3 regions of the Blastochloris tepida genome follow, and region 3 is predicted to be linked to each of the others. Evidence: predicted binding sites of a transcription regulator. Region 3 holds the regulator's gene; each other region holds the start of a gene.

Region 1 (3,275 bases), 280 kb from region 3:
GAGGGGCCGTCGCCCACCACCAGCTTCGAGCCCGGCAGATCGAGTTCGAGGAAGGCCTCGACGTTCTTCTCGACCGCGACGCGGCCGACATAGAGGAACACCGGCCGCTTCAGCCCGAGATCGACGCCGGGGCGCGGCCGGAACAGGTCGGCATCGACGCCGCGGGTCCAGCGCATGACATTGCGGAAGCCGCGCGCCCGCAGATCCTTCTCGAAGCTCGCCGTCACCACCATCACGCCCGCGCCGGCATTGTGGAACCAGCGCAGCGCGGCATAGGTGAGGCCCTGCGGCACCGGCGCGCGGGCAGCGATGTATTCGGGAAACTTGGTGAGATAGCTGGTGGTGAACGGCCGCCCCGCCTCCAGGCAGGCGCCGCGGGCGAGGAAGCCGAGCGGACCTTCGGTGGTGACGTGCACATGGTCGGCACCCGAGTCGCGGATGCGCCGCGCCACCGCCGACGGCCGCGCCAGCGACAGCGGAATTTCCGGATAGAAGGGCAGCGGAACCGTGGAGAATTCCTGCGGGGTCAGGAACTCGAAGGTGACGCCCAACCGGGCTGCGGCGGCGCTGGTCTGCTGGAGGGCCCGAACGACGCCGTTGCGCTGCGGTTGCCACGCATCCGTCGCAACCAGGATCTTCATCGGGCCGTCCCTCGCATCCGACTCGTCGGCTCCGGTGTGGCTGACGCCGATGCCGTGGTCAACCCGATGCGCGTGCGTCATTCAAGTCCGCAGGAACCGCAAGCCGGTGCACGGAACCCGTCAGACGTGCCCACGCGGATCGCCACCGTGCACGGGCCTCTTTCGCTGGTGCAGCAGCCTGTCCGCTTCGTTCGCCGGCAAACCAGCGAACGTCGCGGGCAGGACACTGGCCTTTGTTTTCCGTGGCCTGCTTGTCCGCTTCGCTCGCTGGCAATCCAGCGAACGAAGCGGGCAGGGCACTAGGCGGCCGCCCGCGCCGGCACCGCGGCCGCCTCGGTCTCGGCTTCCTCGTCCGGCTCGGCCGCCGCCGCCCGCGTCGTCCAGGTGATGATCTCGAAGCGGCCGTCGGCGTGCTCGGCCACCGCGGTGCAGCTTTCCACCCAGTCGCCGCAATTGATGTAGTGGGTGCCATGCTGGTCCGTGATGGCCGCATGGTGGATATGTCCGCAGATCACGCCGTCGACCTGATGGCGCTGGGCCTCGCCGGCCAGCGTCGCCTCGAAGTCGCCGATGTAGTTGACGGCGTTCTTGACCTTCAGCTTGGCCCACTGCGACAGCGACCAGTAATTGAGGCCGAACATGCGGCGCACGCGGTTGAGATAGGTGTTGACGCCGAGCGCGAAGACATAGGCCCAGTCGCCCAGGAAGGCGAGCCAGCGGGCGTGGCGCACCACCATGTCGAACACGTCGCCATGGATCACCAGATAGCGCCGGCCGTCGGCGGCCTCGTGGATCGCGGTCTCCTGCACCTCGATGCCGCCGAAATGCGTGCCGTAATAGTCGCGCAGGAACTCGTCGTGATTGCCCGGCAGATAGATGATGCGCGCGCCCTTGCGGCCCTTGCGCAGCAGCTTCTGCACCACGTCATTGTGCGCCTGCGGCCAGTACCAGCCGCTGCGCAGCCGCCAGCCGTCGATGATGTCGCCGACCAGATAGATGGTGTCGGCGTCGTGGTGGCGAATGAAATCGAGAAGCAGGTCCGCCTGGCATCCCTTCGTCCCGAGATGGACGTCGGAGATGAACAGCGACCGGAAGTGCCGCGCGTCTGCCATGGCGTCTCACGCACTCTGCGCCCCGTCGCCCGGGGCCTGATTTGCGGACACATAGCGTGACTCGCATCACGGATTTATGACGTTGCTGCGATGCAACGGTCAGTCGCTGTCATCACGATATGGAATTGCCGGCCCGAAACGTTGCATAGGCGCAACAGCTGCGGCCGAATTATCACGCATTCGCCGGCTCGAACTTGCACGCCCGGAATGGGCGACGCAAGATCGCCGGGCTCGCGGCACGGCCGCTCCCCAACGACTTGGTTCCCATCATGAAACTCTGCCGCCACGGTCCTCGCGGCCGCGAGAAGCCCGGTCTTGTCGCGCCCGACGGCACCATCCGCGATCTCTCCGGCGTCATGGAGGAATTGACGGGCGTGGCGGATCTCGCCGGCGCGGCGCTGGCGCCGCGCAACCTCGCCAAGCTGAAGAAGCTCAAGCCGGAGCAGCTGCCCAAGGTGTCGAGCCGCGCGCGCATCGGCGCCTGCGTCGGCGGCACCCGCAACTTCATCGGCGTCGGGCTGAACTATGCCGACCACGCCGCCGAGACGCATGCCGAGGTGCCGAAGGAGCCGATCCTGTTCAACAAGGCGCCCTCCTGCATCAACGGCCCCGACGACGACGTGATGATCCCGAAGGATTCCAAGAAGACCGACTGGGAGGTCGAGCTCGCCGTCGTCATCGGCACCAGGGCACGCTATGTCGACGAGAAGGACGCGCTGAAGTTCGTCGCCGGCTTCTGCATCTGCAACGACGTCTCCGAGCGCAGCTTCCAGACCGAGCGCTCGGGCCAGTGGATGAAGGGCAAGGGCTGCGAGACGTTCGGGCCGCTCGGGCCGTGGCTCGTCACCCCCGACGAGATCAAGGACGTGCAGAACCTCGACATGTGGCTCGACGTCAATGGCGAGCGCATGCAGACCGGCTCCACCCGCACCATGGTGTTCGGCGTGTCGACGCTGGTCTCCTATGTCAGCCAGTTCCTGGTGCTGGAGCCCGGCGACGTCATCACCACCGGCACGCCGCCCGGCGTCGGCATGGCCAAGAAGCCGCCGAAATATCTGCGCCCCGGCGACGTCATCACGCTCGGCGTCCAGGGGCTCGGCATGCAGTGCCAGAAGGTGGTGGCGTGCGCGTGAGGTGAGGGGCGCCGCCGGCCTGTCGCCTTCGGCGCTCGCCGGGGACGACCGCGTGCCAACGTCGCGGCGAAACTCACGCCGCCGCCTCGGCCTTCGTCTCCGCCGCCCCCGGATCGCCCACCCGGAACCACAGCGCCGCGAACGCCGGCAGGAACACCAGCGTCAGCACCGTCGCCATGGTCAGGCCGCCGATCATCGCGTAGGCCATCGGCCCCCAGAACACGTTGGTGGTGAGCGGGATGAAGGCCAGCACCGCCGCCAGCGCGGTGAGCACCACCGGCCGGGCGCGCCGCACCGTCGCCTCCAGGATCGCCTCGCTTATGCTGGAACCGTTCGCCAGATCCTGGTCGATCTGATCGACCAGGATCAACGTGTTGCGCATGATCATG
Region 2 (3,275 bases), 730 kb from region 3:
GCGACATCGACCTCAAGCTCTACGCCTCCGGCGCCGCCGACATCCTGCTGTCCGGCGACGACCACGATCTGTGGGTCCAGTATGACGGCCGGGTGGCCGCCGCCGAAGCCAAGCAGGACGGCGAGTACGTCATCGCCATCGATCTGGCGGTCGAGGTGGAGGAGGGCGCCGCCAAGCGGGCGGTGACATGGTGGCCCGACTTCCGCATCATCGACACCAAAGGCGCCGAAGCCGAGCCGCAGGTCGCCGCGCTGGTGAAGGCGTTCGAGGCCGAGCTCTCCCAGGAGTTCGACGTGCCGCTGGCCAAGGTCGCGGCTCCCTTCGACAGCCTCAACGCCACGGTGCGGACCGGCGAGGCGGCGATCGGCAATCTGTTCGCCGATGCCATCCGCAAGGCGAGCGGCGCCGACGCCGCCCTGCTCAATGGCGGCGGCTTCCGCGGCAACCGGCGCTACGAGGCAGGGACCGAGATCACCCGCCGCGACGTGCTGAAGGAGCTGCCGTTCAGCAACAAGACCGTGGTGCTGGAGGTGACCGGCGCCGAGCTGCGCGCCGCGCTGGAGCACGGGCTGGGCAAGCTCGGCGAGGCGTCCGGCCGCTTCCCGCAGGTGTCGGGCCTTGAGATCGCGGCGGTCGGGTCGCGCCCGGCCGGCCAGCGCATCGTCGCCATCCGTATCAAGGGCGCGCCGCTCGACGATGCCGCCCGCTACCGGCTCGCCACCAACGACTTCCTGATGAATGGCGGCGACGGCTACGACATGCTGCAGGCGGCCCGCCCGCTCTCCGGCGCGCGCGACGGCAAGCTGATGATCGCCGACGTGATGGCCTATCTGCGCAGCCTCGGCACGCTGGCGCCGAAGGTCGAAGGCCGCATCGCGGTCCGCGACAACTGAACCAGCAGGTGGCGGCGGCCGGCATGACCGCCGCCCGCCGCCCGCCGGAGCGGGCACGAACGCGCGGCGGTAGGCCGGTCCCGCCGGATTTCCCTGTGCGCTCAACGTCATACATCCTTCAGATTGCGGTCATCGATCTGTTGCGGGCCTTTCCTACCGTCTGTTCGCATTAACCGTTCCTTAACCGTGCGCTGTCGGCGCGGGGTGGCGTGCGCTCGCGTGCGCGCCGGCCCTCTCCCGACGCGTGCCATGCGACGAGACAGGCCCGCTCATGTCCACGACCCTCAGCGCCGGCGATATCGCGATCATCGGCATGAATGCCGACAACCCGGATGACTTCTCGTTCGTTCTGCTGACGGACGTGACGGCGGGCACCGAGATCACCTTCACCGACTCCGGCTGGAAGGCGTCCGGCGGGTTCCGCGCCAATGAGGGCGCCAAGAAATGGACTGCCGCGACCGATCTTTCGGCCGGCACCGTCATCAATTTCACGGCCGACGCCGCCCAGTTCACCACCGCCAATGACAGCTATGTCGGCACCTCCGGCCTGAGCCTGTCGACCGACGGCGACCAGCTCATCGCCTTCCAGGGCACCTCGTCCGCGCCGACGCTGCTGTTCGCGCTGTCGATCCACGGCAACGCCTTCAGCGACGCCACCGACGCGCAGTCGACGGCGCTGCCGGCCGGGCTCGTCGAGAACGTCACCGCCCTGGCGCGTGGCGCCGGCGCGCCGGGCGATGAATGGGACAACGTCGTCTATACCGGCCCGACCAGCGGCACCAAGACTGAGATTCTCGCGGCGATCGGCAATGCCGCCAACTGGTCCGGCAGCAACAGCAGCCTGACCCAGATCACCGCCGATTTCGCGGTGACATCCGAGGTTGCGTCCCAGACGGTCGGCTTCGCCGACGGGTCGCTGAGCGTCAGCGCGACCGAGGGCGATGCCGGCACCACCGTCTTCACCTTCACGGTCGAGCGCAGCGGCGGCACCACCGGCGAGGTCAGCTTCTCCGGCACCGTCGCGCTTGCCGGCGCAGATGCCGCCGACTTCGCGGGCGGCGCGCCCACCACCTTCAGCGGCACGATTCCGGCCGGCGCCAATTCGGCCACCGTCACCGTCAGCGTGGCCGGCGACACCGTGCCGGAGGACGCCGAGTCGTTCTCGCTCACCCTCACTACCGTCGCCAATGACGACGCGGCGATCGACATCTCGATCGACAGCGCGGCGGCCACCGCCCAGGCGACCATCCTCGACGATGACGCGGCGATCGGCGTCGATGTCGGCGGCATCACCATTCTCGACATGGCCGAGTCGCTGCAGGGCTCGGTCGAGACCCCGGTCGCCACCGAGTCGCTCACCGTGACGCGCAAGGGCGGCTGGGTCTCCGGCGACGGGGCAGGGGGCGCCGAGTCGATCGCCTTCGACGCCGCCAATGCCCGCGCCTATGTCACCAATGCCGCGGCCGACAAGGTCTCCATCCTCGACCTCTCCAACCCCTTCGCCCCGACCAAGATCGGCGAGATCGACCTTTCAACCTTGCCCGCCTATGGCGAGGTCAATTCAGTGGCGGTGAAGAACGGCATCATCGCCGTCGCCGTGCAGAACATCGATGGCGGCGAGTCGGGCCTGGTCGCGCTCTATGACGCCACCGGCACGCTGATCAAGACCATCACGGTCGGCGTGCTGCCCGACCAGCTCACCTTCAACAAGGATGGAACGCTGCTGCTGGTGGCCAACGAGGCCGAGCCCTACAACGACACGGCGGCCGGCGTGATCGAGAATGCCTCGGGCTCGGTGACGATCATCGATATGTCCGGCGGCGCCGCCACGGCGGATGTGCGCAACACCATCGGCTTCACGGCGCTCGACGGCAGCGAGGCGCTGCTCGCCACCCTCGGCATCAAGACCTACACCGGCACGGCGGCCGGCGCGGTGCCGACCGCCTCGCAGGACATCGAGCCGGAATACATCGCGGTGTCGCCGGACGGCACCAAGGCCTATGTCACGCTGCAGGAGGTGGATGCGGTGGCGGTGATCGACCTCGCCGACGCCGCGGCCGACAAGCCGGTGTCGATCCTGCCGCTGGGCTATGTCGATTTCAGCCTGCCCGGCAACGAGGCCGACTTCTCCGACCGCGACGGTGCGGGCAACACGGCCTCGATCTCGGTCGGCAACGACCCGGTGAAGGGCCTGCTGCAGCCCGACGCCATCGCCTCGTTCGAGATCGGCGGCGTGACCTATTTCATCACCGCCAATGAGGGCGACTCGCGCATCGTCAATGGCGGCGCCGACGGCTACAACGAGGCGCGGGCCTCGGCGGTGACCGGCGGCACGGCGCCGGCGGATTATGCGCGGCTCAATCTCGACACCACCTGGTCGAG
Region 3 (3,275 bases):
CGACCAGGATTCCGGCGGTGGCCGGGCCGATCGCCGCGCGCACGGCGTCGAGGTCGCCGAACGGCACCTGATCGAAGCCGTCGACCGGCGGGCCGAACCCATCGAGATATTTCTTCTGGCCGCCGGCGGCGATGGTGGCCAGCGTGCGGCCGTGGAACGCGCCCTCGAAGGTGATCAGCCGGTAGCGCTCCGGCTGGCCGCCGCTGGCGTGATACTTGCGGGCGGTCTTGATGGCGCACTCCAGCGCCTCGGCGCCGGAATTGGTGAAGAACACCAGATCGGCGAAGGTGGCCGCGACGAGGCGCGCAGCCAGCCGCTCACCTTCGGGAATGCGATAGAGATTGGAGACGTGCCACAGCCGCGACGCCTGCTCGGTGAGCGCCGCCACCAGATGCGGATGGGCGTGCCCGAGCGAGACGACGGCGACGCCGCTGCCGAAATCGAGATATCGCTGCCCGTCGAGCGCGGTCAGCCACGCACCCTCGCCGCGGGCGAAGGCGAGGTCTGCGCGGGCATAGGTCGGCAGCAGGGCGGACGGGGCGTTCGACGTCACGGGCTCGGCAGTCACGGGCACCTCTCCGACACGCTCGCGCCGGATGGGGCTTGATGCCGGAGCGCGAGGCGGAACGGGCAGAAAGAGGGCAGTAAACGAAACGTGCCGCCCCGCGGGGCGGCACATTCGCGCTAGATAGTACCCCCGAAGGGCCGTGTGTCAACCGCGCCACACTCATCGGGATTGTTGCGGTCCGGCGGGGCGTTTTTTGGGGAAAATGAGTCGCGAGTCCGGCAGACTCTTGTCGGCGAGTCAACGCATATGTAGCCTCTGCCTTGCCTGATACGACATCTCGTCTGCGGCGGCTGTTCCCCTGAGTGATGTGGCGCGTTTGGCCGAACCCCTATGGGCTCGGCAGGGGGAAGGATTCTGCCACAGGCGAGGTGACGCGACCCCGGACGAGAGGCTGACGACCATGTCGTGGAACGACGAGCGGATCGAACAACTCAAGAAGCTGTGGGCGGATGGCCTTTCGGCCAGCCAGATCGCGGCGGAACTTGGCGGGATCACCCGCAACGCGGTGATCGGAAAGGTCCACCGGCTCGGCCTGTCGGGCCGCGCCAAGACGGCTACGGCGGCCGCGCCGCGCTCGCGCAAGCAGCGCACCCCGGCGCCGGCGCCCCGGCAGAACGGCTTCGTCCGCGGCAATGTGGTGCTGGCGCCGCGGGTCGCCCCCGAGGAGGTTCCCGAGGTCGAGACGGAGCTGGCGACCGAGCCGGTCGAGAACGTCGTGCCCATCGGCCAGCGCTGCTCGATCCTCGAACTGAACGAGGCCACATGCCGCTGGCCGATCGGCGAGCCGGGAAGGCCCGACTTCTCCTATTGCGGCGGACGGGCGATCTCCGGCCTGCCCTATTGTTCCTTCCACGCGCGCATCGCCTACCAGCCGGTGGCCGACCGCCGGCGCGACCGGCGCGTGGGCTGATACGGTTTCCGGCCGATCAAGCCGGAAAACCGAATTCCGATCGCCGAAAAATCCTCATCGGTTCAAGGATTTTTCGGCGAGACCGTTGCCGGTATCCCGAAGGGATCAACCGGAAACCATATGACACCCGACGAAGTCCGGGATCGCCGCCCCCCTCGTTCGACAACGGGATTTTCGGCGATCGGACTTCGGATCGCAGGCGGATGGGATGAAGGCGGATCGGCCGGAAGCCGCATGAAGCCGGCCCCGAACCGGACCGCGCTTCACGAATTGCGGGCGAACAGCTCGTTGAAGGAATAGCCGGCGCCGCGCACCGTGCGGATCGGGTCCGGCTCGCGGCCGCGGTTGATCGCCTTGCGCAGCCGGCCGACATGAACGTCCACCGTGCGCTCGTCGATATAGACGTCGTGACCCCACACGCCGTCGAGCAGCTGCTCGCGGGTGAAGACGCGGCCGGGCGACTGCATCAGGAATTCCAGCAGGCGGAACTCGGTGGGGCCGAGATGAATCTCGCGGCCGGCGCGATGGACGCGGCGGGTTTCGCGATCGAGCTCCAGATCGCCATAGCGCAGGAGCATGGCGATGTGCTCCGGCTTGGCGCGGCGCAGCAATGCGCGGATGCGGGCGATCAGCTCCGGCACCGAGAACGGCTTGGTGATGTAGTCGTCGGCGCCGGTGGCGAGGCCGCGCACCCGCTCGGATTCCTCGCCGCGGGCGGTGAGCATGATCACCGGCAGGCGCTGCGTCTCCGGCCGTGCCCTGAGGCGCCGGCACAGCTCGATGCCGGACAGGCCCGGCAGCATCCAGTCGAGCAGCACGAGGTCGGGCAGCCGCTCGCGCAGCAGTGTCTCGGCCTCGTCGCCGCGGGCGACGGCATCGACCTCGTAGCCTTCAACTTCAAGATTGTAGCGCAGGAGGAGCGTCAGCGGCTCCTCGTCCTCGACGATGAGAATCTTGGTACCCATCGTCCGGGGACCATGCGGGGTGTGTTCGAGGGTCACGTCTCCACCGCCACTTGATTGGGACTGAGCGTGGTCGTGTCGGCCTTGGGCCGTTCGACCGGCAGCAGCTCCCCGGTGATCAGATAGTGGGCGGTCTCGGCGATGTTGGTCGCGTGGTCGCCGATCCGCTCGATGTTCTTGGCGCAGAACAGAAGGTGGGTGCAGAAGGTGATGTTGCGGGGATCCTCCATCATGTAGGTGAGGAGCTCCCGGAACAGCGAGGTGTAGAGGGCGTCGACCTCGTCGTCGCGCTTCCACACCTGCGTCGCCAGTTCGAGGTCGCGCCGCGAATAGGCGTCGAGCACGTCCTTGAGCTGGGCCAGCACCAGCGTAGACAGGTTGACGGCGCCGAACACCACCTTGAGCGGCGGGTATTCGCCATTCATCGCCACCACCCGCTTGGCGATGTTCTTGGCGAGATCGCCGATGCGCTCGATGTCGCTGGCGAGCCGCATCGCCGAGATGATCTCGCGCAGGTCCGAGGCCATCGGCTGGCGCTTGGCGATGGTCAGCACCGCCTTGTCCTCGACCTCGCGCTGCAGCAGGTCGAGCCGGCGGTCGGCGATGATCGCGGTCTGCGCCAGCGTGGTGTCGCGCTTGAGCAGGGACTGCATGGCGTCCGACAGCATCTTCTCGGCGAGGCCGCCCATTTCGGCGATGCGCTGGCGCAGCTCGATGAGTTCGGTGTCGTAGGCGCGCACGGTGTGGTCGGTGATCATGTTCGCTCGTTCCTCAGCCGAACCGGCCGGTGATGTAGTCGAGGGTGCGGCGGTCCTTCGGATTGGTGAAGATGCTG

Evidence for each region. Region 3 encodes PhoB, which activates phosphate uptake and scavenging genes when phosphate is short. Its sites were predicted from a motif close to TGTCATNNANCTGTCAT; they were not measured.
Region 1: BLTE_RS15865 (UDP-2,3-diacylglucosamine diphosphatase) is a predicted target of PhoB. The motif match lies at 1,819-1,835, and genes of this name have one in related genera.
Region 2: BLTE_RS11415 (ExeM/NucH family extracellular endonuclease) is a predicted target of PhoB. The motif match lies at 999-1,015, and genes of this name have one in related genera.

Annotation. Positions count from the first base shown of each region.
Region 1 covers NZ_AP018907.1:3,506,852-3,510,126, forward strand. The annotation lists gene BLTE_RS15860 (glycosyltransferase family 4 protein) at 1-641, opposite strand, end outside; gene BLTE_RS15865 (UDP-2,3-diacylglucosamine diphosphatase) at 941-1,753, opposite strand; gene BLTE_RS15870 (fumarylacetoacetate hydrolase family protein) at 2,023-2,886, shown strand; gene BLTE_RS15875 (efflux RND transporter permease subunit) at 2,960-3,275, opposite strand, start outside.
Region 2 covers NZ_AP018907.1:2,498,728-2,502,002, reverse strand. The annotation lists gene BLTE_RS11420 (bifunctional metallophosphatase/5'-nucleotidase) at 1-893, shown strand, start outside; gene BLTE_RS11415 (ExeM/NucH family extracellular endonuclease) at 1,165-3,275, shown strand, end outside.
Region 3 covers NZ_AP018907.1:3,227,439-3,230,713, forward strand. The annotation lists gene BLTE_RS14620 (aspartate aminotransferase family protein) at 1-568, opposite strand, end outside; gene BLTE_RS14625 (GcrA family cell cycle regulator) at 960-1,478, shown strand; gene phoB (phosphate regulon transcriptional regulator PhoB) at 1,742-2,443, opposite strand; gene phoU (phosphate signaling complex protein PhoU) at 2,476-3,195, opposite strand; gene pstB (phosphate ABC transporter ATP-binding protein PstB) at 3,212-3,275, opposite strand, start outside.